4 regions of the Exiguobacterium sp. FSL W8-0210 genome follow, and region 2 is predicted to be linked to each of the others. Evidence: predicted binding sites of a transcription regulator. Region 2 holds the regulator's gene; each other region holds the start of a gene.

Region 1 (8,014 bases), 2.3 Mb from region 2:
TACGTGATGGCGGCATTCGCGGCATTGTCCTCTCCTTTGAGAAGTTAACCGATATCTCGGTCGAAGGACATGAGCTCGTCGCTCAAAGTGGCGCAGCAATCATCGAAGCGTCTCGTGTAGCTTACGCGCATCAGCTCAGCGGTCTTGAATTCGCTTGTGGGATTCCAGGAACGATTGGTGGCGCATTGATCATGAATGCGGGAGCATACGGTGGTGAAGTCAAGGATTGCCTCCATAGCGCTACTGTATTGACACGGCAAGGAGAACTGTTGAACATTTCGCATGATGAACTCGAACTGGGATACCGGACAAGTTGCTTCTCGAAGAAAGAATACATCATCCTCGAAGGTCGATTTGCCTTAACAGAGGGTGACCCAGCACTAATCAAGGAAGTCATGGATGATTTGACGCATAAGCGAGAAACGAAACAACCACTCGAGTACCCTTCTTGTGGTAGCGTCTTTAAACGTCCAGAAGGCTATTTTGCAGGGAAGCTGATTCAAGATAGCAACTTACAGGGAACACGCATCGGTGGTGCTGAAGTGTCCAAGAAACACGCTGGTTTCATCGTCAACGTCGAGAATGCGTCAGCATCCGACTATATCGCGCTCATTCGTCATGTCCAAGAAACCGTTCAAGAAAAATTCGGTATCTTACTTGAGACAGAAGTGAAAATCATCGGTGAAGAAGCATAATCCATCATTTTATTAAAAAGGTGAGCTCCGTTTCGGACTCACCTTTTTGTTCATTTAGATTGACCAGTTTCCGTCACGCATGACTGATTCACGCGTTCCGTCTGCAAGTTCTCCTTCAATCGATAGATCCGCTGATCCAATCATGAAGTCGACATGCGTCATCGAGTCGTTCGCGCCTTGTGCTTCTAATTCTTCTGCTGAAAGGCTTGGACCATTTTCGAGACACGTCGAGTACGCACGACCAATCGCTAAGTGGCACGAAGCATTTTCATCAAACAATGTATTATAGAATAGGATACCCGAGTCAGAAATCGGCGAACGGTGCGGCACGAGCGCAACTTCTCCGAGATAACGTGCACCTTCATCAAGTGAAATCAAGTCATCTAATGCTTCTTGACCCTGTTTCGCTTCCGCTTTAACGATTTTTCCGTTCTCGAACCAGAGTGTGAACTCATCAATCAAGTTCCCACTATAGCTAAGCGGTTTTGTGCTCGAGACGTGTCCGTTGACACCTGTCTTTTTTGGTAACGTGAACACTTCTTCTGTCGGCAGATTCGCGATGAAATCAACACCATCTGCATTCGGACCACCGCCACCTAACCAAACATGACGTTCTGGTAATTCGATTGATAATTCTGTTCCTGGAGCTGTGTAGTGCAATGTTTTGTATTTCTTCTCTGTCAGGAATTTTGCTTTTGAACGCAGATTATGATCATGATCCGCCCATGCAGCGACCGGATCCGCTTGATCGGCACGTGTAGCCTTTAAAATAGCTGACCAGAGCTCTTCAACAGCATTCTCTGAATCAGGGAATACTTTCTTCGCCCAGCTTTCAGAAGGTGCTGCTACGACACACCAGCTGACATTGTCACTCATGACGAACTTCCGCCAATTAGCAAGAGCGACACCGGCTGCTTTATTCGCACGTGCGATTCGGCTCGAGTCCACGCCATTCAATAAATCTGGATCTTCACTGACGACTGATAAGAACGCAGTCTTTTCTTCTGCCAGTTGGTCGTAACGTGCTTTTAACCAATCCGGGAACGTATCAAACGACTCTTCCGGTGCATCGAAATAACGGATTTTCGTCATCTCATCATCTGACCATTGTACATATACTTGCGTAGCTCCTACTTCGTAGGCGACACGCGTGATTTCACGAACGAGCGGCAAATTTTCGATTCCTGCACGCACCTCGAGTTGTTGTCCTGGTTGTAGATTAATTCCCGTACGCACGGCTAAAGACGCGTATTGTTGTAATTCTGCTTGTGTCGGCATTATGTAATCCCCTTTCTTGTATCTTTATTTTCACGAAATAGTTGCAATTTTGCAAGAAATAAGGCGAAACTAGAAAGAGAAGAGAAGGAGGCATCACCATGGAATTCACACCCGGCGATTTTAAATCGGCCTATACGTATTTTCACCGACAGGCACTCGACCTCGTTGGTGATGAAAAAGCACAGCAAGAATTGTTAGTTCGAGCAGAAATCGGACTTGCGCACTTGACGCAAGATATCGCGTCTACAGAAAGCTCGGACATCGAACGCGAGGCAGAACTCGTCCTTTATTTTCAATTAAAACAACTGCTTGAAATGCTTCGTGCTCTCTATCAGAAAAAATTCGAAATGCATGCGGAGCAGGAACAATTGTTATTGACGGCCGTTCTGTACTTCACGTCTCCTGTTGACGCCTTACCGGACGATAACGTCCTCGGGCTCTTCGATGATGCACAAATCGTCGAAACGATTTATGAAGAACTGGCTGCAGACGTCGATCGCTTTCAACATATGGAATGAATGAAAAAAGCAGCTGTCGCGACAGCTGCTTTTTGATTACGCATTTTGTTTCGAAGCAATATGAACAGGTGTCGTGGATTGACGTGATTCATCTACTTCTAATTTTTCTTTATTCAGCCACGTATAGATCATTCCCATGAAGACTGCTCCACCAATGATGTTACCGGCTAAAGCTGGCAACAGGTTATGCATCGCTCCGGCAAATGTGATCGTATCCGGATGTGGTACGACTAACGCAATGGAGAACAGTGCCATATTGGCGATGACGTGATCAAATCCAGAAGCAAAGAATACTGCGACGAGTACCATCATCATCATGATCTGCGCCAACTCATTCTTCATGTTCTTTGGAATGAAAATCGCTAAACAGACCATCCAGTTACAGAAGATAGCACGTGTGAAGATTTCCCACGTCGTATGGTGGATCTTCGTTTCTGAGACAGAAAATAACCAGTTGTTCATACCAAGCTCTTGGATGATTCCTGTTTGAGAAAAGAGTAGCGCAAACGCCAATCCGCCAAGTCCATTTCCGATCAGACAGATCAACCAGACCTTCATCGTATCCATCTTCGTCGTATAGCCGCGCATCGTCGCCGTCGTGAAATACATCGTATTCCCTGTGAATAGCTCTGCCCCACCATAAACGATCAGGACGAGTGCCACTCCGAAGGTCAGTCCACCGACAAGTGTCGCAACAGGTGACTCCGCCATATATAGACCGTTAATTGCTTTTAAAGTAAAAATGATTGCAAATCCAATGAAAATTCCCGCTAACATGGCACGAACTAAGTACTCGAGAGGACGCATTTGTAGCATGCGCGTCGACTTGATTGCTTTATTCCGTAATCCTTCTAATGCTTCTACCTCGTTCATCGTAGAAACCTCTCTTTCTTTTGTTCAACACTTCACAATGTTTGTTCATTTATTATCATACTTCCATCTTAAAAGATGTTCAAGTATTGAATAGACCTGTTTTATCGTTTTTATAAAAGAACGAGATGTAAACGATATCATTTTGTCGAGATTGTGAAAAATGCCTTTTCTTGCTTTATACAATTAATTAGTTTGGATCTGTAGTCGTGATGCGAAGCGTTCAAAGAAAGTATTTCGCCTTGATGCATCGAGCACATAACCATCAATGACGACCCGATTAAAGCGTCTAGAAGAGGAAGTAGCTCGTTCGATATCGGTCGGAGTGTAGGCGTCGAATGTTTTCCGGTCCATCGTAAAATCTGCACCTGAATACGGATCCGTATAGTGAATTTCAAGATCGGTCAAATCAGGAATCGTTGAAAATAAAACAAGCGTATGATGCATCAGCACTTTAGATAACCGAGCTTTCAAAAAATCCTGATTCACTTGTAGTGTCCCAGTATCGGTACCAATCCAAGCTTGTCGCTCTTTTCCTGTCACTTCATAGGCAAGACGTAACGATTCTCCTTCGACATCTACCTGTTTTAATTCTGATGAGAACGGAAGTTGTTCGGCTAATTGACGAACCGCTACCGTATTCATCATCGAGGCACCTACTTGTCTCGCTACAAGATCACCATCATGCCAAATGGATGATTGATTTTTTTCATTGGGTTGTTCGAAAATACGAATTCCAACCAGTACTCCTAAACAGATACAACCAAGAATCCATAACATTTTCTTCATTTTCATCACCTTCCTAAAAAAACGTACCCTTTTTCATCTTTTTTCATAAGAAGGGTTGAAATTTTATGCATATGAGCGTACTCTTGCAGGCAGATACTCACAGAAGGAGGAGCATGAGGTCACTCATCATATTGCCATGACTACAACACACCCACAGAAAAAGAGAGTTGAAAAAATCAGTTTCTTAATCATTGGTACGTTGCTGTATTCCCTTTACATCAGCTTACTACTATCTCCAAATGATATCGGATCAGGCGGTATCATGGGGATCACACTCATTATTCAAGAGCTTTTCCACACGCCAATCGGATTAACGCAATTGCTCTTAAACATTCCCCTCTTCCTTTTAGGTTTCCGTTTCCTACGCAAACGATTCATGTTCTTATCTGGAATTATCGTCATTGCTTCTTCCTTTTTAATTGACTGGATTCCGACTCAAATCGTTCCGGAATCTCTAAATGATCCACTCGTCGCTTCCATCTTTGCTGGTCTAGTCTCTGGTCTTGCAATGGCATTGATCTTCTTCGGTGGTGCTTCAACTGGAGGGCTTGATATTCTTGGAAAGTTTTTCTTTGCTCGTTTTCATAACTGGCCACTTCCTCGTATATTTCTGATGCAAGATCTTGTCATCTACATCCTTGTATGGTGGGTATTTGATCTTAAACACGTTATGTATGCTCTCATCATGAGCTTTGTTCGTGCCAAAGCCCTTCAGACGGTTTACAGTTTCTATTCTGCTTCTAAGCAATGTATCATCATTTGTGAGAAAGCAGATGAAATCAATGAAGTCATTACAAAAGAACTCGGTCGTGGTGTCACGATTCTCGATGCACGTGGAGGATATTCCAACCGAACGAAAAAAATGGTCTATGTCGTCGTTCAAAATAATGAAATCGTCCGTTTGCAAGAAATCGTCTCTTCTGTCGAACCGAATGCATTCGTTACATTCTCGGAAATCCACACTGTCTTCGGCAATTACAAGGAACATTCGTATTCGTTTTAACACCAAGCGCAGCTTAGCTGTGCTTTTTTCATCTTCTTAAAACAGCTTCTCGTATTTCATCATCTTTCCTGCTTTTTTATGAGTATTATTCACTTTTTCGATCATTATCCCTATTCAAAAATTAGACAGGCTTCACTTTTTTTACGATAGTAGTTAAGCTTATGACATGTCTTTTATTTAAAGGAATGATTGCATGCACTCTCTTTGGCGTCAGCGTATTCTGCTGATTTTCTTGGTCAGCTTATTCGCCTCTATCCCGATCATCTATGCGTTATCCGGTTATCGGACGATTGCAACGATGACCGAGCAAATGAAGGATCATGATATCCCGTTAATCAATCAGGTAGATCAGTTGGTCGAACACAATCGAGATCGTGCCAATGCGGTTCGTGGTCTCTTATTGTATGAAGATAATCGTTATATCGAACAATATTACTTTTCAACGTCTAAAATCCATGATTTGCGTAATAGTCTGAACCAATCGTCGACTACTCCAGGGACGATTAAAGATCTTCTTCGCCGCAACAATGTCTGGGAGTCCGAAATTGAACGCGTGTTTGTTGTCTATGAACGTCAAAGTCCAACAGCCGCAAAACGTCTTGCTAGACAGTCGACTCAGACGACCCAAACGATTCTCGAAGACTTATCCCGTGTGAAAGATGATTTGTATAAAACGCTTCAAGCCAAATTACAACAATCAGATTCTTTAATCGCTACATATAAATGGATGTGTCTCGCTCTCTCCATCCTGTCCTTTTTATTGATTAGTGCCACGGTCTTTTTCTTCCACCGCTTCGCTCCAAAAGGATCAGAACAATCGTCTTTAGAATAAACGAAAAGCGCAGCTATAGCTGCGCTTTTCGTTTATTCTAAAGACTCATTCAGGCATTGCTTTTCCCTCTTGTACATGTTCCATCGCCATATGTACAAGCGATGACACATGATGGTCATCCAAGGAATAATAGACGACTTTACCGTCTTTTCGAAACTTGACGAGTCCTTGTTTCAACAAAGATCGAAGATGATGCGACGCTGTCGCAATCGAACAGTCGACAGAAGCCGAGACATCACAAACGCATAGTTCTTCTTCGATCGTCAGCGCATAAACGATTCGCAGTCGTGTCGCATCCGAAAGAATCTTAAATAGCTTTCCGATTTCTAGCGTCGGAATCGTGTCAACGATATGTCCGATTTCAGACGCGCGTTGTTCATCAATCGCAATCGTTTCACAACGGGGAATGTCCATGTCCGTCACCTCGTTTCTACCTATATTGCACCATGAGAAACGGGACATTGCAAGTTCAGCGCATTCGTCTGCGAATGAGCCAAAACACGAACCATCCTCCTACGTAATCTCCGATATCCCAGACAATTCGATTTTGATCGACAGCGCGTACGCCGATGTCAATGACTTTCGTGCTTTCTAATCGATTCGTATAACGTTGACGAAGTCGCGTCGGAATCGGTAGATGAAGAAGTGCCCGGTAATAGATATCTAAATGAGTATGTCCCCAAATTTCCGTCGCAATCGAGCTCGTTTTAATATACAACGGACGTTTGTAGCGTCTTTCATACTTTTCTTTCAATAAAAGAGCCATCTCATAAGATATACGATTAGGACGCGGAAATAAGACTTTTCCTAGATGGTAGATTCCCTGATTATCGACTCGAATGATTTGTGGTTCTAACCGATATCGAATCCAATAGCCGCGAAAACGGATCGTCTGCCATTTCAATACAATCACCTCTGAACGGATTATACCCTGTTCTGAAGTGATTGATGCCATTCTCGCACAGCATCTGTCATTTGCTGCGCAGCGAGTTGCCGATCTTCTTTAGCGAAAATTTCTGAGATGACGGCATACCCTTCTAGCGGGATAGGCAGAGAAGAGACATTCGTTGCTGTGATTCCACCAATACCGATTAGAGGTAATCGTACGGCTTCTCGAATTGCCTGAAGCATCGTGTGCGACATGGAATCAGCGTCCGCTTTGGATGACGTCGCAAATAGAGACCCCACGCCTAAATAAGATGCTCCGTCCCGTTCTGCTTCAATCGCTTGTGCAACGGTTGCTACTGACACACCGATCACGGCATCTGGTAAAAGGCGACGTGCTGCGATTAAAGGAATGTCTTCTTGTCCGATATGCAAACCAGCTCCGACGAGTAATGCGATATCGATCCGGTCATTGATGATCAAAGGAACGTCGTAGCGATCCGTGAGTGTTTTCAACCGAACTGCCTGATCGTAGAATTCCTTTCCTTGTGCTGTTTTTTCCCGTAATTGCACGATCGTCGCACCACCTAAAACAGCTTCCTCAACGACCGTCTCGATCGCGACTCCAGGATGGTACCGACGATCCGTCACTGCATAGATGGAGTAATCAATTGACACGTTCTGTCACCTCCACCAGATCTTGCACCGTCATGAGGCTGATGGCATTGAACAACTCTCGTTTAAAATCACCAAGACCTTGCGCGGAGGCTGCTTGTTCTCCTGCTTTTCCCATGACGAATGTCCCGTGGACAGCCGCCTCAAATGCCGTATATCCTGCACCGAGGAAGCTCGCAATCAAGGAGGCCGTCATGCAGCCCGTACCCGTGATGTCTCCCAAACGTGGTGTTCCTACATGTAATTCCATTTCACGCGTTCCATCCGTGATGTAGTCGTTCGGACCTGTCACGACGAGGACAGATTGGTGTTTGCGAGCGAATGCACGAATGCTTTCTCGATCCATCATTGCATCTCCCGCAGCATCGACTCCCTTAGTTCGCCCATCTTCCCCAAGTAACGTCTTGATTTCAGAAGCATTTCCTTTAATGACCGTACACCCGAGATCAATGAGTTCTTTAGAAAAGGC
Region 2 (8,014 bases):
ACTCACGTTTGTCTAATTACTAAATCCATGAAAACAGCGGATTCCTAAATAGGAGTCCGCTGTTGTTCGTTCATTGCCATTCAGTGATACCCGTCAAGTCATCATAGATGCGATCGGGATCGAGATTCAATTCCTCGACCGGAAGTCCATTTCGATTGATCCATGCCGTTTTGAAGCCGAAACTCTTCGCCCCGGTGATATCCCAACCGTTCGAGGACATGAAGAGGATCTCCTCGCGTTTTAGACCGAGCGTGTTTAAGGCATGCATATAGGATGCAGGTGCTGGCTTATACTGTTTGATATCATCGACACTGACGAGATGTTCGAACCGATCGGCTAAGCCTGACTGCTCAATCAGCGGATCGAGCATATCATGGGAACCATTCGAGAAGACGACCAGATGCTTGTCCGCCATCGTCTCGAGAACGGAGCTGACTTCAGGATATACATCAAGCGTCAGGTACGTCTCCATTAAGGTCGTGATTTGTTCCTCGGTCACATGGATCTTTAGTTCAAGTAACGTATAGCGGAGGGCATCTTGTGTCACTTGGCTGAACGGCACATACTGTCCGTTCAATTGCCGGAGGAAAGAGTACTCCAGTTGTTTCTCCCGCCAGCGTTTGCTGATCGCTTCTCCGTGATCCGGATAAAGCACTTCGGCTTGTTCTTTGACGGAATGGACATCGAATAATGTACCGTAGACGTCAAAGACGAGTGCTTGAATCGTCATAAAACATTCATCTCACTTTCATAGAGTCTGCTTTAACGATTCCCTTACAGTAGGGATTCAAACGACACTCAAGCATGAACCTGTTGTAAAAAGCGATGAAACGTTTGCGCGAACGCACGACAAGCGGCTTGTTTCTCCGGGGTATTCGGATCAAACTCAATCTTCAAGCCATCCGTTACGAGGGTCGCCCCAGCTTCTTTTAATGCGTCTTCAATCAAATCAACGGCTGCGCAGTACTTCGGATAATCAAGATCCCCCGAACCAAAAGCAGCCGCCGGTATCCCGTCTAAGGATTGTTCCCGGAGCTCCTCGACAAAATCTTCTGCTTCATACGGTAAATCACCGTCTCCCCATGTATATGAGCCGAGTAATAGACCATCAAAACGTGATAAGTCCTCCCCGACGAATTGATCTAGTTCCGTGATCGTCACGTCGACATCGTGTTGCTCGAGTTCATGTTGAATGAGCGAGACGATATCTTCCGTATTACCGGACATGCTGACGAATCCAATCGCGATATGCATGCATCTTCCTCCTTTCACTGTACTTCTCCACTTTAATTGATAATGATTATCAATGTCAAAGGGCGTATAAAAAAGCACCTTCCAAAGAAGATGCTTTTCTATACATTAGTCTTGTAGTTCGGCCCATTCCTCAATGGAACGAATGACCGGTTCGAGTTGGCGCCCTTTGTCGGTCAAACTGTATTGAATCTTAATCGGACGATCGGGAATGACAGTCCGGATGACGATGCCTTCCGCTTCGAGCTCCTTCATACGTTCCGTGAGCATACGACCTGATAATTCGGGGATGGCATCTTGAATCTCATTGAAACGACATGTCTTCGTCAACAAGTGACGTAAGATCAGACCCGTCCATTTCTTACCTAAGATTTCAAAGGCATGTTCGACTTTGGGACAAAGAGCCGGTTGGATTGCGACTTCTTCCATCAGCACTCATCCTTTCTATAGTTGTAGTATACCCGCTTCTGCTAAAAAAATCGAATCATTTTACTTAATGTAACAAAAAGAACTAAAACAAATCTATTTACTTTTAGTAAGTGATAAGATATAGTCTGTTTATTGAGTTACTTAAAGTAACTAAAATACATTAGGTAAAAGGAGAAGAGAGAAATGATGGATACAGGACTTTTAATCATTCGTTTAATCATCGGCTTAACGTTCGCTGCACACGGGACACAAAAATTATTTGGTTGGTTCGGCGGACACGGGATCGCTGGAACAGGCGGCTGGTTCGAATCAATAGGCATGAAGCCAGGGAAGGCACTCGCGATTACAGCAGGTCTTGCTGAATTGATCGGCGGCTTGTTGTTCGCAGGCGGTGTATTCCTCTGGATCGCAGCGCTCCTCATCATCGGATCGATGCTTGTCGCGATCGTTAAAGTACACGGTGCGAATGGTTACTGGGTGACGCAGAACGGGTACGAATACAACATGGCATTGATCGTCATCGCCCTTGGTGTAGCGATGATCGGTGCTGGAGACTATTCACTCGCTGCACTCATCGGGTGAAGAAAAAGGTGGGTCATTCATGAAGTTCGAGGCATCAACGCTTAGCGCAAAAGACAATTATAAATTACTGATCGGAAGCATCATTCCGCGTCCGATTGCTTTCGTGACAACGCAAGGAGAGGACGGGACGGTCAACGCCGCACCGTTTTCCTTCTTTACGGTCGCTTCAAGCAGTCCGCCGCAACTGGTGATCGCCGTACAACGGACGGATCAGGGGCAGAAGGATACGGCACGTAACATCTTAGCGAAACAAAGTTATGTCATCCATATCGTCAGCGAAGAGATCGTCGACGCAGTCAATGAGACAGCAGCGCCACTTGCTTACGGTGAAAGTGAGCTTGAGCGGACGGATTTGACGCTCGTCGATAGTGACGCGATCGAAGTACCCGGAATCGCCGAAGCGAAAATCCGCTTCGAGATGCGCTTGACGCAACACGTCGAGCTAGAAGGTGCCGATCTTCTGATTGGGGAAGTACTGCGTTATCACGTCGCGGATGAACTCGTCGAGTCGTTCCGGATTGACGCAGCAGGCTTGAAGGCTGTCGCTCGTTTAGCAGGGAATGATTATGCGACGATCGGGAAGACGTTTACGATTGCCCGACCGACAAAATGATAGAAGCGTGAATGCTTGATGCATCGTACGATTCGTTTTGATTCAAACGAAAAGGAGTGGAGAGACCGGTCTAGCTACCGGAATCTCCACTCCTTTTTCTCATGTCGTTCATCTGATTCATCGATCGGACTTCAAGGTTGCGGATCGATTTCGTTTGAAGAGGCTTCAAGACCATGACGTTTACTGTACTGATAGCCATCGAGCAAATAAAAGACGATCGCGAGTGCCCAAATGCCGACACAGCTGATTAAGAAAGCGGTGAGCGGTGAGACACTACCGTAATACGATAGGATCAACGGGTCATTGAGTTCGACGAATAGCTGTGTCGTCAGGAGCGTACAGCATAATCCCGAGAGTAAACTGACGAAAAGACCGCTCCATGTCTGGATGACGAGACCGATCATGCAAGAAATCAGGAGGAACAAAGGAAGCGCGGCATTAAAAGCATCCGGGCGGATGAAGGTCGACACGTAGTCCGCATACATCGGTACGAAATAAAGGATGCCGGATAGCAGTCCTTGAATCAAGTTAATGAAAAAGCTTTTCGTCCGCATCAGTGTTGGTTCTCCCATCGTTCCATCAATTCGAGTAGATCGACATCGATCTGGTCCCGTTCCGCAGATAACGCTGTCGCTTTTGGAATATCATTAAAGACTTCCGGTTCGCAAAGCAACTGTTCGATTTCCGCTGAACGCTGTTCGAGCCGTTCAATATCTTGTTCGAGTTGTTCGATTTGCTGACGGCGTTTTTTTTCTTCTTTCTGTGCTTCTTTGTCGATCGTCTTCGATGCCGTGACTTTTGCCGCTTTTGCCTCTTCGGCTTCAAGGCGAGCGATTTCTTCTTGTTCAGCCTTCTTCTCTGTGTAGTACGAATAATCGCCGAGGTATTCTGTCACACCAGCTTCACTCATCTCGATGACGCGTGTCGCGATCCGATCGATGAAGTACCGGTCATGGGAGACGAAGAGTAGCGTACCTTCATAGTCGACGAGAGCGTTCTCAAGGACCATCTTCGAATCCAGATCCAAGTGGTTCGTCGGCTCATCGAGGACGAGGACGTTCGTCTTCCGTAGTTTCAGTTTTGCGAGCGCGAGACGTCCGCGTTCGCCACCGGATAATTCATGGACAATTTTGAAGACGTCGTCGCCGCTAAACAAGAATTGTCCGAGGACAGAACGGACTTCTTGTTCACGCATCAATGGCCATTCGTTCCAAATCTCATCGATGACACGGTTCCGGTCATTGAGTTCCGCCTGCTCTTGATCGTAATAGCCGATCGAGACGCCGGTTCCGAATCGGAAATCACCGAATAGGGGGCGTAAGCGACCGACGAGAACTTTCAAGAGCGTCGACTTTCCGATTCCGTTTGGTCCGACGAGTGCCAGTGATTCGCCGCGTTGCAAGCGGAACGTGATGTCTTTTGAGACAGCTTCTTCGTAACCGATCGCCAGTTGATTGACTTGAAGAACATCGTTCCCGCTCTGTTTTTCAATTGGGAAGGACAGGACCGTGCTACGTTCATCCCCATCTGGTCGGTCGAGTCGGTCGACCTTCTCGAGCCGTTTCCGGACACTTTGGGCACGTTTTGTCGTCGTCGCCCGGGCGATGTTGCGTTGAATGAAGTCCTGCATCTTCGCGATCTCTTCTTGCTGCTGCTCGAACTGCTTCATTTCCTGATCGTACAAGACCGCTTTTTGCTCCAAGTACTTCGTGTAGTTCCCCGTGAACTTACGACAGACATTGCGTGACAATTCATAGACGACATTGACGACTTGGTCGAGGAAGTACCGGTCGTGCGAGACGATTAGGACGGCACCACGATAACCACCGAGGTAACTTTCGAGCCAAGCGAGCGTATCGATGTCAAGGTGGTTGGTCGGCTCATCGAGAATGAGAAGCTCTGGTGCTTGTAAGAGCATCTTCGCTAAGGCAAGCCGTGTCCGTTGACCACCGGATAATGTCTGAATCCGGCGCGAGTAATCATCCGGATAAAAGCGCATGCCGTGCAAAACGGAGCGGATATTCGCTTCGAACTGATAACCACCTGCTTCTGAGAAGTCGTGTTGCGCTTGATCATACGTCTTCAAGAGACGATCGTACGCGACCGGGTCGTTCAAGATATGCTCCATGCCCATTTCGATTTCCATCCGGCGCAATGTCCGTTCTTGTTCTTGTAGATGTTCGAAGACGGTCAGCATCTCGTTCCAGATCGTCTCATTCGATTCGAGACCACTGTCTTGCGCGAGATAACCAATTTTGACATCCTTGCCTTTCATGATGTCGCCCGAGTCATGACTGAGTTCGCCAGCAATGATTTTGAGCAAGGTCGATTTACCGGCACCGTTTCGTCCGACGAGCGCAATGCGGTCGCGCTCTTGTACTTCCAATTTGATATTTTCTAAAATCGGCTCGACGCCGAATGATTTCGAGAGTTGGTTGACTTGTAAGAGTATCATTTCCATCCATCCTTCCACCCTTTAGTCTATCACGAACAAAAGCGCGAGGTCCTGCGGAATATATTATTTGTGACTCTATGTGAAGTGGTTTACAATCAAGGAGAGTAGAAAGCTTTTTGCAAAGATTTGGGTGCCACGATGGATGTGGCCGAAGGGGGAACTGCAGGATGAATGGACCAGACACAAAAATTCCACAAGCGACAGCAAAACGGTTGCCGCTATATTATCGCTTCATCCAAAGTTTATACAATTCAGGCAAGCTCCGCGTCTCTTCTGCTGAGTTAAGCGAGGCGGTGAAGGTTGATTCAGCAACGATTCGTCGCGATTTTTCCTACTTTGGGGCATTAGGGAAGAAGGGGTATGGATACAACGTTCAACATCTCTTAACGTTTTTCCGCAAAACCTTGAATCAAGATGAGGTGACGAATGTTGCTTTAATCGGGGTCGGTCATCTCGGAACAGCGTTTGCAAATTATAACTTTTTAAAGAATAATAGTACTCGGATAGTCGTTGCGTTTGATGCGGACGAAGAGAAGGTCGGAACAACGACGCATGACGTTCCAATCTATCATGTTTCGGACATGAAAGAACAAATCGAAGCGAATCAGGTCGATGTTGCCATCTTGACGGTTCCATCCCAGTTCGCGCAGTCAGTAGCGGATGAGTTAGTCGAGTATGGTGTGACAGGCATCCTGAACTTTACGCCTGCACGGTTGAACGTGCCAGCGAGCGTCCGGGTCCATCACATTGATTTATCGATCGAGTTGCAGTCGTTAGTTTATTTCATGAAGCATTATTCGCAATCAGCTGAAGGAGTGAAAGCATAATGGAAAACCTTATCCCGTCAACTATAGCGTTCATCGGACCAGGCAGTTTAGCACTGATCGGTGTCGTCGCATTGATCATTTTTGGACCGAAGAAGTTACCTGAACTTGGTCGTGCTGCGGGTCAGACATTGAAAGAGTTCAAGAGCGCCACGAACGGCATCATGGACGACGATAAAAAGGATGAACCGAAAGAGAAGTGATTGAACCATGGCGATTGATCAAGAACAAAGCGTGACGTCGCACCTTGACGAACTCCGAAAGCGGATCGTCTGGTCGCTTATCATCGTCGTCGTCCTGTTCGCTGTCGCATTTCCACTCGTCCGACCGCTCGTCCGCTTCTTGCAAGCGGACTTAAAAGAACTCGGCATTGGTTTGAATGCCTTCAACGTCGCCGATCCTTTAATGCTGTATTTAAATCTTGCATTCATTATCGCAATCGTTCTGGCATCGCCGTTCTGGATGTACCAACTTTGGGCATTCGTTCGCCCTGGACTTTACGATAAGGAGCAAAAAGCGACATTGACGTATATTCCGGTCATCTTCTTTCTATTTTTGGCTGGTGTAGCCTTCTCGTACTTTTGGTTGCTACCTTTCTTATTAAAAGTATCAACTGAACTAGGAAAAGAATTGGGAATCGAACAAGTCATTGGAGTGGAGAACTACTTCAGTTTCTTAATCCGATTGACGATTCCGTTCGGTCTTCTTTTCCAATTGCCGGTCGTGACGATGTTCCTGACACGTCTGGGTCTCGTGACGCCATATTTCATGCGAAAGAATCGGAAATATGCGTACTTTGCGCTGTTCGTCGTTGCGGCATTGATCGCACCGCCGGACGTGACGTCACACTTGATGATCTCGGTGCCATTGTTCGTTCTCTATGAGATCAGCATCTTGATTTCTGCGCGAACGTACAAAAAGGTCTTGATCCTCGAGCAACAGGCAGAGCTTGAACGACAGGCGGATTTGATGCGTGAATTGAATAAATGAATCGTGAATTCCTTCCAACGATTTTTGGAAGGAATTCTTTTTTATGAAAGCGTTATTTTTATATTGATAAAGCAGTTAGTGATACGTATACTAAAGATAATTCATGGGGACTTAGCTCAGCTGGGAGAGCGTTTGGCTGGCAGCCAAAAGGTCGTCGGTTCGATCCCGATAGTCTCCACCAATACCAAATATCCAACTCCTCGAGGCGTCGAGGAGTTTTTATTTTTCTCCCAGTTAAATTCCTTAAAAATATAAAATGTCACGTAAAACAAATAAATTAAAAAAATAGGCAAATATAAATTGTTTATTTCCATTAAATTCATTAAACTAAATATACAGAATTTTCGTTTAACTGTTTTATCAGTAGTACTACTATGGTTTTACAGAAAAGGGGAAAACGAACGCATGAAGAAGAAGATTGCACTTATGGCAGCCGTCTTAATGATGTCTTCCAATCTAGTCAGTGCGCAAGGTGCACTGTCGTCGCAAGACAAAGCAACGGGTCAAAAACCGCAGGCGCTCTCGCTGAAGAAATCGGGGCAAGAGAAGCACTACAAACAATCGGATAAAGTCCGTGTCGTCATCGAGATGGAAGAGAAGCCGGCGATTCAAATCGCCCAGGCTCAAAACAAGCGGTATAGCACATTGAGCAATGCCGAAAAAGAGTCGATCAAAGATCGCCTCGTCAACGTCCAAAAATCAGTCAAGTCAGCCATCGCTAAAAAGGCGATTCCCGTTACATATAAGGAAAGCTTCACAACCGTCATCAACGGATTCAGTGGTGAAGTCAAGTTCGGGGACATCGAAGACATTAAACAACTGAGCGGAGTCAAGAGCGTACATATCGCCCATGAGTATGCGCGTCCGGAA
Region 3 (8,014 bases), 2.7 Mb from region 2:
AGAGTGGAACGATTCGATAACTGCGTTGTCCCAACAGTTTCCTCTACGAGACATGCTGCTTGTTAGGTGATTCCTTTTAACGAATTCTTGAAAGGCGTATGACGTATAGACACTTCCTTGGTCCGAATGAAGGATGACCCCTTCGGGATAGTTTCGATTCTCAAGCGCTATCTTCAACGTATCAATCACAAGAGACGTTTGTTGATGCTCGTATAACTTGTATGCGACGATTTCGTTATTAAAAAGATCCATGATGGTGGAAAGATATTTCGTCGTGCTGCCGTATTGGATATAGGTGATATCCGTCACCCACTTTTGATTCGGTTTACTTGCTGTGAAATCGCGCTTGATGAGATCCGGTACCGTTATGATGCGCTCACCTTGAGACTTCCATCTTCGCTTCGGCTTGATCCGACATTGGAGATGGTGTTTTTGCATGATTTTCTGTACGGTATTCCGATTGGCTTTTAACTGATAGATTTGCTGTAATAATGCCTTTATTTTTCGATGTCCATTCCGATACTTCGTCTGTTTACTTAGTTCAATGACGGTTTTTTCGAGCACCGAAGGTGCTTTCACAGATTCCTTAATCCAACGGTAATAGCTTGCTCTTGGTACATTCAAAGCGCTAAGAATGGCGGTGATTGTATACTTTCTCCGAAGAAACTCTACAATTTTTAAGACTACTTCTTTCTCAACTCTCTTTCGATTTCCATGTACTTTTTTAAGATTTCATTTTCCATCTTCAGATGTGACATTTGTCGTTCTCTCTTGTCATCCTCACTCGCAGAATCTGGACCATGTCCATAGGTATATTGTTTACCGATTGGCTGATCAAATCGATAATGTTCGTTAGAGCGATACCATCTCATCCATGTTTTGATTTGAGATTCATTTTTGATTCCGTACTTCTCCATGATTTCTCTCGTCGTTAACTTACCACTCAGCTTATCTTTGACTACTGCCCATTTCACTTCACTTGAATATACGTTTTTGCCCATGCAAAAACACCTCCGATGTTAGTACTTTTTAAAAGTGTACCACTCCGAAGGTGTTTTATATTGTCTCAAAATTTTAGGTTAGCCCATTCTGCTTAAAAGCGGGACACAGTTTTTTGCTGATATGAACTTACCTTATGAACGGAACATCGTCGGATCATCTGGAACGTTCTCCAGGTAAGCGATCCGTCCGTTTTCATCGAGACGTGCGATATCTTTTCCGTCTTGCGTGAAGACACTACCGTCTGCCCGTTTTCCGCAAACTGCCCAGCGTGTTTCATACGTTCCTGGTGTTGTTTCTTCCCAGCCCGCATACATGTGCTTAATGTCTTGATTCGCTGTAAACACATGACGGACGAACTGTTTCCAGGCGTCGATGCCATGCTTTGGTTGTCCGTTCAGAACGAACGTGATGTCTGTCGTGAATAAGGAAACGAGATCCTCAAAAGCTTGTGCGTCCGTGCGTGACGCGTCGAATAAGTCAAAATAACGATTCAATACCATAGTAAAAACCTCTTTCTGTTCATTAAAGTGTCATCATCCGGTCTGTGATTAACGCATGCAACCGTTCTAAATGTTTCGGTGGACAGGAGGCATCGATTGCTTGACGGATCGATCCGATCGATTCGCGCTTTAAAGTCGATTGCCACGCCTCTTCCGCCTCTGTCATCAGATTCGAGAGTAGACCGATTTCCTGTTCCTGAATTCCCATCAAATCCTCGAAGACACCGCTTGACGCATACAACGTCTGCTTGCCTTCGATTGCTTGATAAACGTCAAAGATTTGAATTTCGTCTGCCGGACGCCGTAAGCGAAAGCCCCCTTTGACGCCCGGTACGGAATACAACAGATCCGCCTGAACGAGTTTTCGTAAGAGTTTTTGAAAATAGGTTGGCGAGGCACCGAGTTGCTGGCTGATGAATTCACCGGACAACACAGCGCGATCCGGAAGAAAGGTCAAGAGCAACATCGCGTAGACGGATTGCTCGACCCCGGTTTTCATTTGCATGAGAAGTCTCCTTTCGTCAAACGTGGATAATATTTATCCATAATAGTTTCATTCGAAAGGATTGTCGAGTTTTATGCTCTCACAAAACCGTCACACCTTTTCGACAGCATCTGCATGGCATCCCCGTTCCAGATTCGATATACTAAATGTACGATATGTGAAAATATTCACTAAAAGTCGTTCACACTTTGTGAAAGGACGTTTGTATATGAATCCATTAAAAGGAATCGTCGAGATTCCACGCAGTATTCTCATTCAATTCATCATTGCAGCTTTCCTGATGGGGGTTGCGGTCGTCGGTCAATCGTTTGGTATCGTGTTGACGGTCGATCGGATTTTCTTGAAAGAACAACCGTTTGAAGCCGTCATTCCGTTACTACTTGTCGTCCTCGGGATGCTGTTGCTCCGGGTCGCCGTGACGTATTGGAACGGTCGTCTCGGTACGACGTTATCGGCACACATGAAGCAGGCGCTTCGGGAAGCGCTCGTTGCGAAATACACGGGTCGTTCGGTCGAGATGATGCTACAAGGGCAAGCGGGACAGAAGGTCAGTGTCTTGCTCGACGCTGTAGACGAGATGGACAGCTACTACAGTCAGTACTTGCCGAAAGTAGTCCAGACGACGATTGTTCCCTTGATGGTCTTGATCGCGGCATTCAGCTATGACTGGATCACCGGTCTCGTCATGATGATTACGGCACCGTTCATTCCGTTGTTCTACATCATCATCGGCATCATGACGCAAAAGCGGGCCGATGCTCAACTCGAGAAGATGACGGCATTCTCGGGAACGTTCCTTGATACGTTGCAAGGACTGACGACCTTGAAGTTATTTGGTCGTGCGAAACGACAACGTGATGTCATCGAAAAAAGCAGTCTTGATTTCCGTGATGCGACGTTAACGGTTTTGAAGCTCGCCTTCTTATCGTCGCTGATGCTTGAGTTCATATCGATGCTCAGCATGGGAATGATTGCACTTGAAGTCAGTCTGCGCTTGATTTTGTTCCAAAGCATTACCTTCATCCCGGCGTTCTTGATGCTCGTGTTGGCACCAGAATACTATCTTGCCTTAAAAGAGATGGGAGCTGCCTTCCATACGGGACGCGGTAGTGTCGCGGCAGCGAAACAAATCGCAGCCGAACTAACAGCAGACGATCGTCCTGTTGCCTTCGGTCAATCAGAACTTTCGATGAACCGTCCACCACGAATCGTCTTGGATGAAGTTGATTTTACGTATCAAGAAGGACGCTTTGCCTTACAAGACGTGACACTTGCGATTGAACCGTATCAAAAGGTGGCGTTGATCGGTCGCAGTGGTGCCGGTAAGTCGACTGTCTTGCAGTTGATTGCCGGACTCGCGGATCCAAAAGAAGGACGGATTCTGCTTGACGGGATTAATCGCAGTCAGGTGGAGGAAGCGAGTTGGTTCCGTCAGTTGAGCTACATCTCGCAGCATCCGTATCTGTATGCCGGAACGCTGGCAGAAAACATTGCGATCGGTGAACTCCGTCAAGCAACGCCGGAAGAAATCTTTGAGGCGGCACAGGCAGCAGGACTCGAGGAGTTGATTGCGACGTTACCTGAAGGGATTGACACAGTAATTGGAGAAGGCGGACGTGGTCTATCAGGTGGCGAGAAACAGCGCGTTGCGTTGGCACGAGCGTTCTTGAAACGACCGAACGTCATCGTCTTTGATGAACCGACGACAGGACTCGACGTCAAAACGGAGCGACTGCTCCAACAAGCGATCGAACAGCTTGGACAAACAGCGACAGTCATCACTGTCGCACACCGCCTGCATACGATCGAGCGCTCAGATCAAATCGTCGTCCTCGACGGCGGACGAATCGTCGATTGTGGTACGCACGATGAACTGCTTGGACGTGATTCGGAGTATGCCCGGATGCGTAGCGTCCAGAGAGGGGAGGAAACACGATGAAGGAACTATTAGGAGTCTTTCGATTGATGGTGCATCAAAAACGCGATATCGCCTGGTCGATTTTCTTCGGTGTCCTCGCTGGAGTGACGGCGGTCGGGTTATTCGCAGCAAGTGGTTACCTGATTTCAAAGGCAGCCTTATTGCCACCGATTCAAACACTTGCCGTCCTGATTGCGCTACAAAAAATCTCGAGTCTGACACGTGCCGCCAGTCGATATGCGGAACGTTATTATTCGCACCGGGCGACGTTTACGATCCTCAGTGATATCCGGACGTCGTTCTACCGGAGACTCGAGCCGCTCGCGCCAGGAATTTTCGGCAAATACCGGAGTGGGGATTTACTTGCCCGGATCGTCGGGGACGTCGAGAGTCTGCAAAATACGTTTTTACGTGTTCTCTATCCACCGATTGTCTTGTTGCTTGTCTTCTTCTGTACGATCTTTTTCGTCAGTTTCTTCTCGTGGACGATTGCCGGGATTCTATTACTTGGTTTGATTCTGACCGGTTTCTTGATTCCAGGTTGGTTCGCGTACCGCGAACAACGTTTCGCACGTTCGGTTCGTGTCCGCCGTGGTGATCTTTCAACAGAAGTGACAGAGCTGTTCCAGGGCTATCGTGACTTAAAGATTTACCAGCAACTTGATCAAAAAGAACAGGACTTGAATGCCGTCGCGAAACGGTATGTCGAGGAAGAAAAACGTAATGGGCTACATGCCGTCTCGAACTTGGCCTTGAATACGATGGTGACGCTGATCATCTCTTGGCTCGTTCTTGGTGTCGGCGCCTATCTCGTCGCGAGTGGACAGCTCGAAGGGGTCTTCCTCGCTTTACTCGTCATGACATCGCTGACCGTTTTTGAAAACGCCGCACCGATGGCGATTTTACCGGGCTTTTTCGAAGATAGCCGGCATGCTGCGAAACGACTTGATGAAGTCGTGACCGAGCAAGAAGAGCCAACTTATGACACGTTTGTTCTCGATCAGGCACCATCCTTTGAAACGAACGCGTTGACGTTCACTTTCCCTGATGCACCGCGTCCGGTCTTACGTGACGTCACCGTCTCAATTCCTGCCGGCAAGAAGACGGCGATCGTCGGGGCGAGTGGTTCCGGGAAATCCACGTTACTTCAATTGATGTTACGGATGTATCCAGCGGACGGATTAACAATTGCAGGTCAAGAGAGTCAGACGGTTGATCCGGAAGGACTGTGGCAACACGCAAATGTCGTGCTGCAACAGAATCATTACTTTTATGGAACGCTTCGCGATAATCTATTGCTTGCGAACGAAGCAGCAACGGACGAGGCGATGCGTCAAGCACTCGATGATGTTGGGTTAACGACGTTCGAATTAAACGATCGTGTATTTGAAAAAGGCGAGAACTTGTCTGGAGGAGAAAAACAACGCTTAGCGATTGCTCGTGTGCTTTTGCGGGAAGCGTCGCTTTACTTGCTTGACGAACCGACGTCTTCCGTTGATGCTTTGACGGAACAGATGATTCTCGATCGATTGTTGACACGAGCGGAGGACGCGACACTTGTCCTCGTCAGCCACCGGTTAGCGGGTCTTGAAGCGATGGATCAAATCATCGTCATGGATCAAGGTCACGTCATCGAAGTCGGAACATATACCGAATTGATGGCGCGACAAGGAGCGTTCTATGAATTAAAACAAATCGAACAGTCCGTGTTTGCTCCGATTGGATAAAGAGATAGGATTGGCGATGACCCAATGTGGTACATCGCTTTTTTAGTTTATAAGGGAGAACCGAAAAAGACATGACAGTCTACCTCTGAAATGGTAAAGTCTAGAAAAAGTGTGGAGGGATTTCATGCATATCGAACAATCATCCATCGTCGTCGATCAGACGACCGTTTCATATGATCATTTTCAAATGGGATCCAAACAGGTTTGCTTCTTGATTTCGGGAGCATCTTATTTGTACGATCATCCTTACTTCTACTACAGCCGGATGGCACTACTAGCTCGAGACATCGATGTCATCTGTATCCACTATGTGACAGAAGATTTATTTTCGATGTCAGACACTGAATCGAATACCTGCATGACACGTCGAGTCGACGCTGTCGTCTCTGAAGTGCTGGCGACACATACATACGAAAACGTTCAGTTCATCGCAAAGTCGTTAGGAACGATTCCGCTAGCGGCATTGCTTGCTAAGCCGAGTCTACAGACAGCACGCTTTGTCTTCTTAACACCCGTCCTGACTGAAGTGGCCGAACAAATCGCCAATTCGTCGCAAGGTGGACTCCTCGTCATCGGGACAGCCGATAAGTTTTATGATGAAGCGGCACTTGAAACGTGTCGCACCTCACAACTGACGATTGATATCATGGAAGGAGCGAATCACTCCTTGGATCAAGGATTCGAGGTCGATCAATCACTTGCGGTCCTAGGACGTGTCGTTCGTCAAATCGAAGCCAGTTTGTTCGAACCACTACCTAAGTAACAAAAAATCCGTCCAGCAGAGAGCCTGCTGGACGGATTTTTTAGTATGGACGAAGTAAGGCACGGACTGGACTACCGTCGCCGTCGACGAGCGGAAGTGGAACAGCGTTGAGGTGGTAATCACCAGGCGTGATCGCATCAAGGACGAGTCCTTCAAGGATATGGACTCCATGCTGCGCCAGTGCGTGATGGGCCGCCATTTCCTTGCTATCGATCGCATCGACGCTTGGTAAGTCGAGACCAATCAGCGAAATCCCGAGTTCTCCGAGACGCTCAGCAAGACTTGGCGTCAAGACGGGAATCGTTTCTGGGAAAGTTGATTTGTCGATCCAACCATCTGTTTTGATGATCAAGCGCTGGACATCATTTAGCTCAAAGCCATCTAAATCAGCGGCTGTGATTTCTGTACGACCTGGTAAGTAAATGACGCGCGCATGTCCGATGTAGAGATCCGGATCAAGATCGACGATTTTTTGTCCGGCATCGTCAAAATGAAACGGCGCATCGACATGAGTGCCAGTATGCAGACTCATCGTTACCTTTCCGACGTTAACGGAACCGGTGTCTGCCTTATTCCATGTCAATGTCGCTTCAAACGGTGTATCTCCCGGCCACGTCGTGACGTGGCGATCAAGTGGTTGTGAAACATCAATCCATCGTGTCATCGCTTCATCCTCCTCATAATGTCGTGCGGACTGACCACAGTTCCGGGAAGAATCGGTGGTCGAGCACACGTCGTAGATAACTGACGCCAGAAGAACCGCCTGTTCCTGGCTTTTGTCCGATGATCCGTTCGACGGTACTCATATGGTTAAAGCGCCACATCTGCTGCTGGCTCCCGATATCAAGTAGTTTTTCACCGAGCTCATACAGATCCCAGTATTGTTCGACATCCCGATAGACGGTCGCCCAAGCTGCTTCGACACTTGCATTCGGCGTCCAGTCTTGCGTGACGTCACGATCAAGGACGGATTGGTCGATCGGTAGCCCATGGCGCGCCATCGCCCGGATCGTTTCGTCGTAGATGCTTGGTGTCTTCAAATCTTCCAGCAACATTGGATAGAGTGTTTCGTCATGCACATACACTTTTAAGCATCTGCTCATTCTTAAAACCGAGCGCAAATTCGATTTGACGGTTTTGATACGATTGGAAACCGGATGAGTGACCAAGCGCGTCACGGAATTCCAGATATTCGGCAGGGGTCAAGGTCGACAAAACATTCCACGACTGAATCAACTGGTGCTGAATCTTTGAGATACGTGCGAGCATCTTAAACGATGATTCGAGATCATCGTTTGCGACCGCTTGCGTCGCTGCTCGCATCTCATGCAGGATCAGCTTCATCCAGAGTTCGCTCGTTTGATGAATGATGATGAACAGCATCTCGTCATGATGCCCCGATAAGCGATGTTGACTCGTAAGCAATGGATCTAGTTGCAAATAATCCCCGTAGGACATATCTTTTTTAAAATCCGTTTGAATCGATGCTTCAATAGACGTAGGATCTGTCTTTGTCATTCCCATTCAGCCCCTTTATCATGTTAATTCAGTTTTCGTTTTTCAGCGGTCTGTGGTTGTTCCGGATGCGCCCGTTTCCAG
Region 4 (8,014 bases), 790 kb from region 2:
CATTATGATGCAAGTCTTGCACCGAAGGATGGTCAAGTCCTTCAAGCAATCGCCTACCTTGAACACGATCGACTTGAGGATCCTGAATATATTGGACATGTCCGAACAGGAATCGAACAGATGCTTGACGTTCATTTTGCAGATTGGCGACAACGTATCGTCGCAGAACGAACGATCAAACGAGCAGTCGTACAAGAAATCAAATGGAAAATGGGGCAAACGCCGCTTGCGACTCATATTCCGGATCATGCAGGTGTCGCTTTCGTCGGGGACTGGTGTGAAGGTACGGGACAACTCTCGGAGCTTGCGTTCTCAAGTGCCGTGAGCGTCTTCAATCGATGGACTTGATGTCAAACGACAAAAAGAGGCTGGGACATAACTCAGTTTCACAAACAAAAGGCCCTCGAAACGACTATACGTTTCGAGGGCCTTGTTCTATGAAAAAAAACCGATTCTGAATAAACAAATAAGGACAACCTCTGATAAAGTTAAAGTGATCAAACCATAACCATCGGAGGTGCCCTTATGTTTAAAGATTATAACATGAACCAGCTGGTTCTGCCCTTAGATTTAGAAGTTCGTCTTCAAGAAAATGATATTGCGTTCGCTGTCCACCATCTCGTCGAATCCATTCCAGACGATGTGTTCGAGCCTTTCATGCGCACGACAGGATGCCCGGCTTACCATCCACGCATGATGATGAAAATTATCTTATGTGCCTACACACAATCGGTCTTCTCCGGTCGGAAGATTGAAGGATTACTATCCGATAGTCTGCGGATGATGTGGCTAGCACAAGGGAATGCGCCGAGCTATCGTACCATCAACCGTTTTCGAGTGCATCCCGCAGTCACTCCGATATTGAAGCAAGCCTTCGTTACCTTCCGTTGCCATCTCGTCGAGATGGGAGAAATCAATGAAGAAGCCATCTTTATCGATGGTACAAAGTTAGAGGCGAATGCGAACCGATATACCTTTGTTTGGCGGAAATCGATTGAACGTCATAGTGCGTCTCTCGTGGACAAATCGAATCGTATCTATGACAACCTCGTCGAACAAGACATCCTACCGGAAATTGAACGAGAAAACCCGGACGAGCTTACTCTCTCAGAACTCGAACACATGGGTGAAGCTGTAGACGCACATATCGCTTCCATCAACCAAAAAATCGAGGCGAGTACGGACACCCAAGAAAGAAAACGTCTGCGTTCTGAACGGAAGGAACCACGTCTCCTTCGAAAGGAAATTACAGATTTCATCGAGCGGAAACAGAGATACGCCCTTCAAAAGAGGACGCTCGCTGGACGGAACAGCTATTCGAAAACGGACACGGACGCGACGTTCATGCGAATGAAAGAAGATCATATGCAAAATGGACAACTCAAACCAGGCTATAACGTTCAAATCGCGACCGAAGGACAATACACACTCGCTTATGATATTTATCCGAATCCGACGGATGCCCGGACGTTACTCCCCTTTTTAGATGAGGTCAGCTCATATTTACCACTACCACCGCATATCGTTGCGGATGCCGGCTATGGGAGTCAGGAGAATTATCAGGATATTCTGATGCGCCGTGGGCGCATTCCACTCATCCCTTACACGATGTTCGAAAAAGAAAAGTCGCGAAAATGGCGCAACGATCCCTTTAACACAGCGAACTGGTCTTACGATGAAACGGCGGATCGGTTTGTGTGCCCGAATGGACAGGACGTAACGTTCCGTTACATGTCCAAGAGAACAGATCGTTACGGATTCACGCGTGATTTCAAGGTGTATGAAAGTGAAGGGTGTGATGGCTGCCCGTTCCGCTCCCGTTGTACAAAGGCCGAAGAAGGGCGTCACCGACAGGTACACATAAACACTTCATGGGAAGAACAAAAAGAACAGATGAAAAAATGGCTTTCAGATCAAAAAACAGGATCCCTCTATGCGAAACGGAAGATAGACGTGGAACCAGTTTTTGGATATCTGAAGGCTAATTTGAGTTTCACTCGCTTTTCTGTGCGAGGAAAAGCGAAGGTGAAGCGTGAGCTCGGCTTCATCCTCATGGCCGTAAATTTGAGGAAATGGCTCATCCAAAGCGTTGCCCGAAGGGCAGCTTGACGAGAGACAATGAAAAAAGAAGGAATTGCACATCCTCAGTGATGGCAATTCCTTCTTTTCGTTAAATTCAGCTAGTTATGTCCCAGCCTCTTTTTGTATCTTACGCTTCATTGTTCGAACGTGCTGGATAGAACGCTAGAACCAAGAGTAATGTAAAGGCAATGAGACTCATCATCGGGATCGTCAAGAAACCAAAATAGTTGACCCATTTGATGAGACAGCCACTCGTACATAACGCTTCGCCATCGGGTAAGCGTTCAAGGATGACGTGGTACAAGGCGACACCAAAGCCGGCAAGCACATACAGGCGAACGAAGAGCGGATCGATCGTTTTTGACCGGAATAGCGAGATGAGCAAATAAAAGGCTGTCGTATACATGAATAGTCGTTGCCACCAACAGAGAGGGCAGGGAATGAATCCGCGAATTTCACTGAAATAGAGACTGCCAAGCGTTGCAATCGTTGAGATGATGAACATAAAATGATAGCGTGTCATATGTATCGTCCTTTCTAACGTGTTAAACTAATGCCATCTTATATCATGAGGAGTCGAATCTCACATTGCAAGTGTCGGAAATGGAAATGTTGATCACCTTATCGGAAGAGTTGAATATGAGGCGCGCTGCTGAACGATTATTCGTCTCGCAACCTGCGCTTAGTCAACGTCTCGTTGCGATTGAAAGACGCTGGGGAACAAAATTATTCATTCGTTCATCGCGTGGGTTAAGCATCACACCACAAGGAGAAAAAGTAATCGGTCTCGCAAAAGAGATGAATCGGAAAGAACTTGAGTTAAAAAGTGAATTGACAGCAGAAGAGGGTGCCGTTTATGGGACGCTTCGGATTGCCGTCGCTTCCATCATGGGGCAATATTGGCTCCCGCGTGTCTTGAAACGATTCGTTGAGCGTTATCCGCATGTCCGTGTTCAGCTTGTCACGGGATGGTCCAGTGAGATGATGCGTCATATGTTAGAGGAACATTTTCATATCGGAATCATTCGTGGAAACCCGGACTGGAAAGGTGTCAAAGAACGTCTTTTCTCGGATCCGCTCTATTTAGTCGATAGTGAGTTGACGTCAATCGAACAGTTACGCTTGACGGATCGACCATTCATCCAGTTCAAGAGTGATTCAACGTACTATCAAGAAATTTTAGAATGGTGGCAAGATCGGTTCGCAAGTCCGCCATCTCGGACGCTGGTCGTCGATCAAATCGAGACATGTAAGCAGATGGCTCTACATGGAATTGGGTTTGCGATTTTACCCGAATCGACGATCCAACAATCAAATGAAGTCATGCAGCTTCCGTTAAAAACATCATCTGGAAAGATATTAAAGCGAGATACATGGATTTTGTCTACGGAATCGATGCTTGAACTAAAACAAGTTCAAGCATTTTGGGATATCGTAAAAGAAGAAGGAGGAAGTCAGTCAGATGGAATACGCCATTGAAATGCGGCGCGCGCTTCATAAAATACCAGAACCAGGGTTCAAGGAATTTAAGACGCAAGCTTTTATATTGGAACAAATTCGTGCTTATCCACCAGATCGTGTCACGTATGACACGTTTGAAACAGGTGTTTTCGTTCGAGTGAAAGGATTGACTGGAAATCGGACGATTGGTTACCGGGCAGACATTGATGGGTTACCAATTGAAGAAGCGACAGGTCTTCCGTTTTGCTCGGAACATCCAGGCTTCATGCATGCCTGCGGTCACGATATGCACACGTCGATTGCGTTAGGGTTGATGAAACGAATCATTGAATTGCCGGTCATGGATGATGTCGTCTTTTTATTCCAACCAGCGGAAGAAGGTCCGGGCGGGGCTGAACCAATGATTAAAAGTCCGTTGTTTGAAAAATATCGTCCAAGTGAGATGTATGGTCTTCATGTTGCACCGGAATATCCAGTCGGTACGATTGCGAGCCGTCCCGGCGTCTTGTTCGCGAGTGCTCGAGAAGTTCATATCACGATTTATGGTCAAAGTGGTCACGCGGCATTTCCTCATTTGACGATTGATACGGTCGTCGCGCAAGCAGCCTTGATCATGCAACTGCAAACAATCGTCAGCCGATCCATCAATCCGATGAACTGTAGCGTCATCACAATCGGAAAGGTCGATGCTGGGATTCGAGAAAACGTCATCGCTGGTAGAGCTGTTCTTGACGGTACGATGCGCGCACTCAATGGAGAAGACATGGAAAAATTGGAACGACGCGTTCGTGACATCATCCGGGGAATTGAAGCTTCCTTCGGCGTCAAGATTGATCTGCAATTCGGAAATCGTTATTACGAAGTCGTCAATGATCGACAAATCGTTGATAAATTTTCATCATTCGTCAAGATGAATGCGAATTACATTGAATGTGATGCGGCAATGACAGGAGAAGACTTTGGATTCATGTTGAAGGAAATTCCAGGAATGATGTTTTGGCTCGGAGTCGACAATCCGACATCTGGTCTTCATCAACCAACCTTGAATCCAGATGAATCCGCGATTCCATTTGTGATTGATTTACTTGACCATTATTTCCGAGAGTATGTTTAAAAGTTTTTATGAAAGACGGTTTGTCAAATTAAGCGCAACACTTCTTCGGAAAAGACCTCGTATGCAGTTTTCCAATCCAAACACTTTCGTGGTCGATTGTTGATTCTAGAAAGTGCGTGATCTAATTCTGTCTTGTTGATCATTCCGAAGTTGGTTCCCTTTGGGAAGAACTCACGGAGAAGACCATTGGCATTCTCATTGCTGCCACGTTGCCATGAAGAATAGGGGTCCGCGAAGTACATCGGGATACCAAGAGAGTCCTGTATCCGTTCGTGACAGCTGAACTCCTTACCGCGATCCGTCGTCATGGTTTGAAACGTTCCCGATGGGAAAGAAGAATAAAGCGTTCGGATGGCGTGTTCCATCGAGTGAGAAGAACGATCGACCATCGGTAGTACGATATAGAACCGACTTTTACGTTCGATGAATGTCGCGACACATGCCTTTGTCTGTCCTCGTCCTGATACAACAGTATCCAACTCCCAGTGCCCGAACGTCTCTCGACCCCGGACGTCCGACGGACGTTTACTGATCGGAAGCCCGATGTTGAAGCGACCTCTTGTCTCACGTGGCTTTTGGCGCTTTCCTTTTTGTCGTAAAACGCCTAAATCGCTCTTGATGAATCCTTTATATATCCATCGATAGATTGTACTGTACGATGGTCCCTGTTTGTGAAAGAGCCGTCTTGCGATCTGTTCGGGAGACCATGTCTCTCGCAGTTTCGAAAGGATACGTGAGCCAAGCGAAGCGCTGAACAGCGTGCGTGCTCCACAATTCTTTTTTTGCATCTCATAACGCCGCCCAGCGTTGATCGCATTGTAGGAAGGATTCCGTTTTAGCTCACGTGAAATCGTAGACGGCTGTCGTCCGAGATGCTGAGCGATCTTTCGCATTGAAAATCCAAGCTCTAGATAAGTTTCTATTTTGACTCTTTCTGATGTGGTAAGATGAACATAGCTCATAACGAATCCTCCGTTGAATTTTGTGTGGTAACTCTATTCTACACGAGGTCGTTATGGGTTTTTTTGTGTTTTCAGCTAGGTGTTGCACTTAATATTACAATTCGTCGAAATAATAAAGGATATAAAGCTTTCCCTTTCGAATTCAGGAATGGGAAAGTTTTTAATATATGTAGGAATAAGAGTTTTCGAACATTTTGTGAAAAAAATCACGTGTATATGTGAACAATTTGTTACATCAAACATTATAAACAGACACAAAGGGTTATGTTCTCTATGATACGGTTATAGACCATATAGAGAAGTATGTTTTAGGAAGAGGGGGCTAAATACATGTTCAATGATCCCGTAGTGCTCAGTCGATTGTTGACAGGGCTCACACTAGCGTTTCATATTATTTTCGCGACGATTGGTGTCGGAGTACCGCTCATGGTACTGGCAGCTGAATTCATCGGTCTGAAACGCAAAGATCCAGATTATATCTTATTAGCAAGACGGTGGACGCGTGGATACGTCGTTACCGTAGCGGTCGGTGTCGTAACAGGGACGGCAATCGGCTTGCAACTATCATTACTTTGGCCGTCACTCATGCAAGTAGCGGGTCAAACAATTGCTCTGCCACTATTTATGGAGACGTTCGCGTTCTTCTTTGAAGCGATTTTCCTTGGTATTTACTTGTATACGTGGGACCGGTTCAAAAATCCGTGGTTGCACTGGTTGATTGGGATTCCAGTCGTCATTGGTGCGACAGCATCAGCGTTCTTCATCACGACAGTCAACTCCTTCATGAACTCACCAGAAGGATTTAAGATCGTCAATGGTACGTTGACGCAAATCGAACCATTAAAAGCAATGTTTAATACAGCGACACCGACGAAGGCGACACACGTCATCGTTTCAGCTTACTTGACTGTTGCCTTTATCTTGGCAGCAATCGCGGCGTTCCATTTGCTTCGCAAAAAGACACTCTCAGCAGCAGAGACGGCATATCATAAGAAAGCTCTTCGTCTCACTGTCATGGCTGGTCTGATTTTCGCGTTCTCGACAGCACTTGTCGGTGACTTCTCAGGGAAATATTTAGCGAAATACCAGCCAGAAAAACTAGCAGCTGCGGAATGGCATTTTGATACGACAAATGAAGCAGAATTGATTTTTGGTGGGATACTTGATCAGCAAGAAGACGGCAGTTATGAAATCAAAGGAGCCGTCAAAATCCCATATGCGCTCTCAATTCTTGCAGGTGGGGCTCCGAATACGGAAGTCATCGGTTTAAACGAATTCGCAAAAGAAGATCAAGCACCACTGATCGTCCACTATTTCTTTGATATCATGGTATCGATTGGGATGTACTTGACTGCTATCTCTGCTTTGTTCATCTTGGCATTCCGATTGAAAAAATTGAATCCATATAATAAGTGGATTTTACGAGGGGTGTTCATCGGTGGTCCGTTAGCGATGATTTCAATCGAAGCGGGATGGATGTACGCTGAGATTGGTCGTCAACCTTGGACGCTTTACGGTATCATGCGAACAGCGGACGCGGCGACGACTTCAACAGCGGTTGGTCCGATGCTCATTTTATTCAGTGCATTGTACTTGTTGCTTGGCACGATTTGTACGGTCGTCTTATTACGGATGTTTAAGAAAAACACGGTTGGAAAAGAACTTCAAGAACTTGCTGAAAACCACCATGCACGCGGTGAAGCAATGTTCGTGGATGATAACAAGTAAGGAGGGAACGATTTGGACGTTCAAACACTAGGGATCACGGTCCTTTGGACTTTCCTGTACGGATATCTCATCGTTGCCTCAATTGACTTCGGTGCTGGATTTTACGCCTTTTATTCAAAATATACGAAGCGGGATCATCTGACGAATCGATTGATTCTTCGTTACCTCTCTCCTGTTTGGGAGGTAACGAATGTCTTCTTCGTATTCTTCTTCGTAGGACTAGTTGGGTTCTTCCCAGACTCCGCTTACTATTTCGGTACGGCACTACTCGTACCAGCGTCAATTGTTCTTGTCTTGATTGCGATTCGTGGTAGTTTTTATGCGTTCGCCAATTATGGATCAAATGACAGCATGTTCTACACATTTTTATATGGAGCGACAGGGTTGCTGATTCCTGCTGCGATGTCGACGACATTGACGATCAGTCAAGGTGGTTTCATCCGCAAAACGAATGATACAGTTGAGTTTTTAGGAACGAAATTATTTTCGAACTTTTACTCGTGGACGGTCGTAGCGCTCGCTATCGTATCTGTCTTATACATCAGCGCGATGTTCCTCTTATTCTACGCGGATAAAGCGAAAGATGAGGGAGCTACGCCGCTTATTCGGAAATGGGCACTCTTCTGGAGTGGACCAACAATCCTCGTCTGTGCGCTCGTCTTCTTTG

Evidence for each region. Region 2 encodes Rex, which represses fermentation and respiration genes when NADH is low (regulators of the CRP and FNR family bind a similar motif). Its sites were predicted from a motif close to TTGTGAAATATTTCACAA; they were not measured.
Region 1: MKY22_RS03080 (formate/nitrite transporter family protein) is a predicted target of Rex. The motif match lies at 3,385-3,402, and genes of this name have one in related genera.
Region 3: cydD (thiol reductant ABC exporter subunit CydD) is a predicted target of Rex. The motif match lies at 2,163-2,180, and genes of this name have one in related genera.
Region 4: MKY22_RS10895 (cytochrome ubiquinol oxidase subunit I) is a predicted target of Rex. The motif match lies at 5,814-5,831, and genes of this name have one in related genera.

Annotation. Positions count from the first base shown of each region.
Region 1 is NZ_JBBOUK010000001.1:584,951-592,964, reverse strand. It holds gene murB (UDP-N-acetylmuramate dehydrogenase) at 1-695, shown strand, start outside; gene MKY22_RS03090 (aminopeptidase) at 750-1,973, opposite strand; gene MKY22_RS03085 (YkvA family protein) at 2,072-2,491, shown strand; gene MKY22_RS03080 (formate/nitrite transporter family protein) at 2,528-3,364, opposite strand; gene MKY22_RS03075 (hypothetical protein) at 3,548-4,150, opposite strand; gene MKY22_RS03070 (YitT family protein) at 4,287-5,153, shown strand; gene MKY22_RS03065 (CHASE3 domain-containing protein) at 5,347-5,985, shown strand; gene MKY22_RS03060 (ArsR/SmtB family transcription factor) at 6,031-6,399, opposite strand; gene MKY22_RS03055 (hypothetical protein) at 6,455-6,898, opposite strand; gene thiE (thiamine phosphate synthase) at 6,910-7,548, opposite strand; gene thiM (hydroxyethylthiazole kinase) at 7,538-8,014, opposite strand, start outside.
Region 2 is NZ_JBBOUK010000001.1:2,848,684-2,856,697, reverse strand. It holds gene MKY22_RS14795 (hypothetical protein) at 1-23, shown strand, start outside; gene MKY22_RS14790 (haloacid dehalogenase type II) at 71-730, opposite strand; gene MKY22_RS14785 (flavodoxin) at 799-1,254, opposite strand; gene MKY22_RS14780 (winged helix-turn-helix transcriptional regulator) at 1,360-1,680, opposite strand; gene MKY22_RS14775 (DoxX family protein) at 1,864-2,262, shown strand; gene MKY22_RS14770 (flavin reductase family protein) at 2,282-2,875, shown strand; gene MKY22_RS14765 (hypothetical protein) at 3,007-3,447, opposite strand; gene MKY22_RS14760 (ABC-F family ATP-binding cassette domain-containing protein) at 3,429-5,330, opposite strand; gene MKY22_RS14755 (redox-sensing transcriptional repressor Rex) at 5,498-6,157, shown strand; gene MKY22_RS14750 (twin-arginine translocase TatA/TatE family subunit) at 6,157-6,357, shown strand; gene tatC (twin-arginine translocase subunit TatC) at 6,365-7,144, shown strand; tRNA gene MKY22_RS14740 (tRNA-Ala) at 7,250-7,325, shown strand; gene MKY22_RS14735 (S8 family serine peptidase) at 7,550-8,014, shown strand, end outside.
Region 3 is NZ_JBBOUK010000001.1:198,372-206,385, forward strand. It holds one part of gene MKY22_RS01160 (IS3 family transposase) at 1-725, opposite strand, end outside; one part of gene MKY22_RS01160 (IS3 family transposase) at 725-1,001, opposite strand; gene MKY22_RS01165 (nuclear transport factor 2 family protein) at 1,134-1,502, opposite strand; gene MKY22_RS01170 (Rrf2 family transcriptional regulator) at 1,525-2,007, opposite strand; gene cydD (thiol reductant ABC exporter subunit CydD) at 2,216-3,946, shown strand; gene cydC (thiol reductant ABC exporter subunit CydC) at 3,943-5,652, shown strand; gene MKY22_RS01185 (cyclase) at 5,777-6,415, shown strand; gene kynB (arylformamidase) at 6,456-7,079, opposite strand; partial or broken gene kynA (tryptophan 2,3-dioxygenase) at 7,093-7,933, opposite strand; gene MKY22_RS01200 (amino acid permease) at 7,957-8,014, opposite strand, start outside.
Region 4 is NZ_JBBOUK010000001.1:2,059,156-2,067,169, reverse strand. It holds gene MKY22_RS10925 (FAD-dependent oxidoreductase) at 1-348, shown strand, start outside; gene MKY22_RS10920 (IS1182 family transposase) at 526-2,109, shown strand; gene MKY22_RS10915 (disulfide bond formation protein B) at 2,210-2,605, opposite strand; gene MKY22_RS10910 (LysR family transcriptional regulator) at 2,671-3,561, shown strand; gene MKY22_RS10905 (N-acetyldiaminopimelate deacetylase) at 3,545-4,657, shown strand; gene MKY22_RS10900 (IS30 family transposase) at 4,681-5,619, opposite strand; gene MKY22_RS10895 (cytochrome ubiquinol oxidase subunit I) at 5,950-7,347, shown strand; gene MKY22_RS10890 (cytochrome d ubiquinol oxidase subunit II) at 7,360-8,014, shown strand, end outside.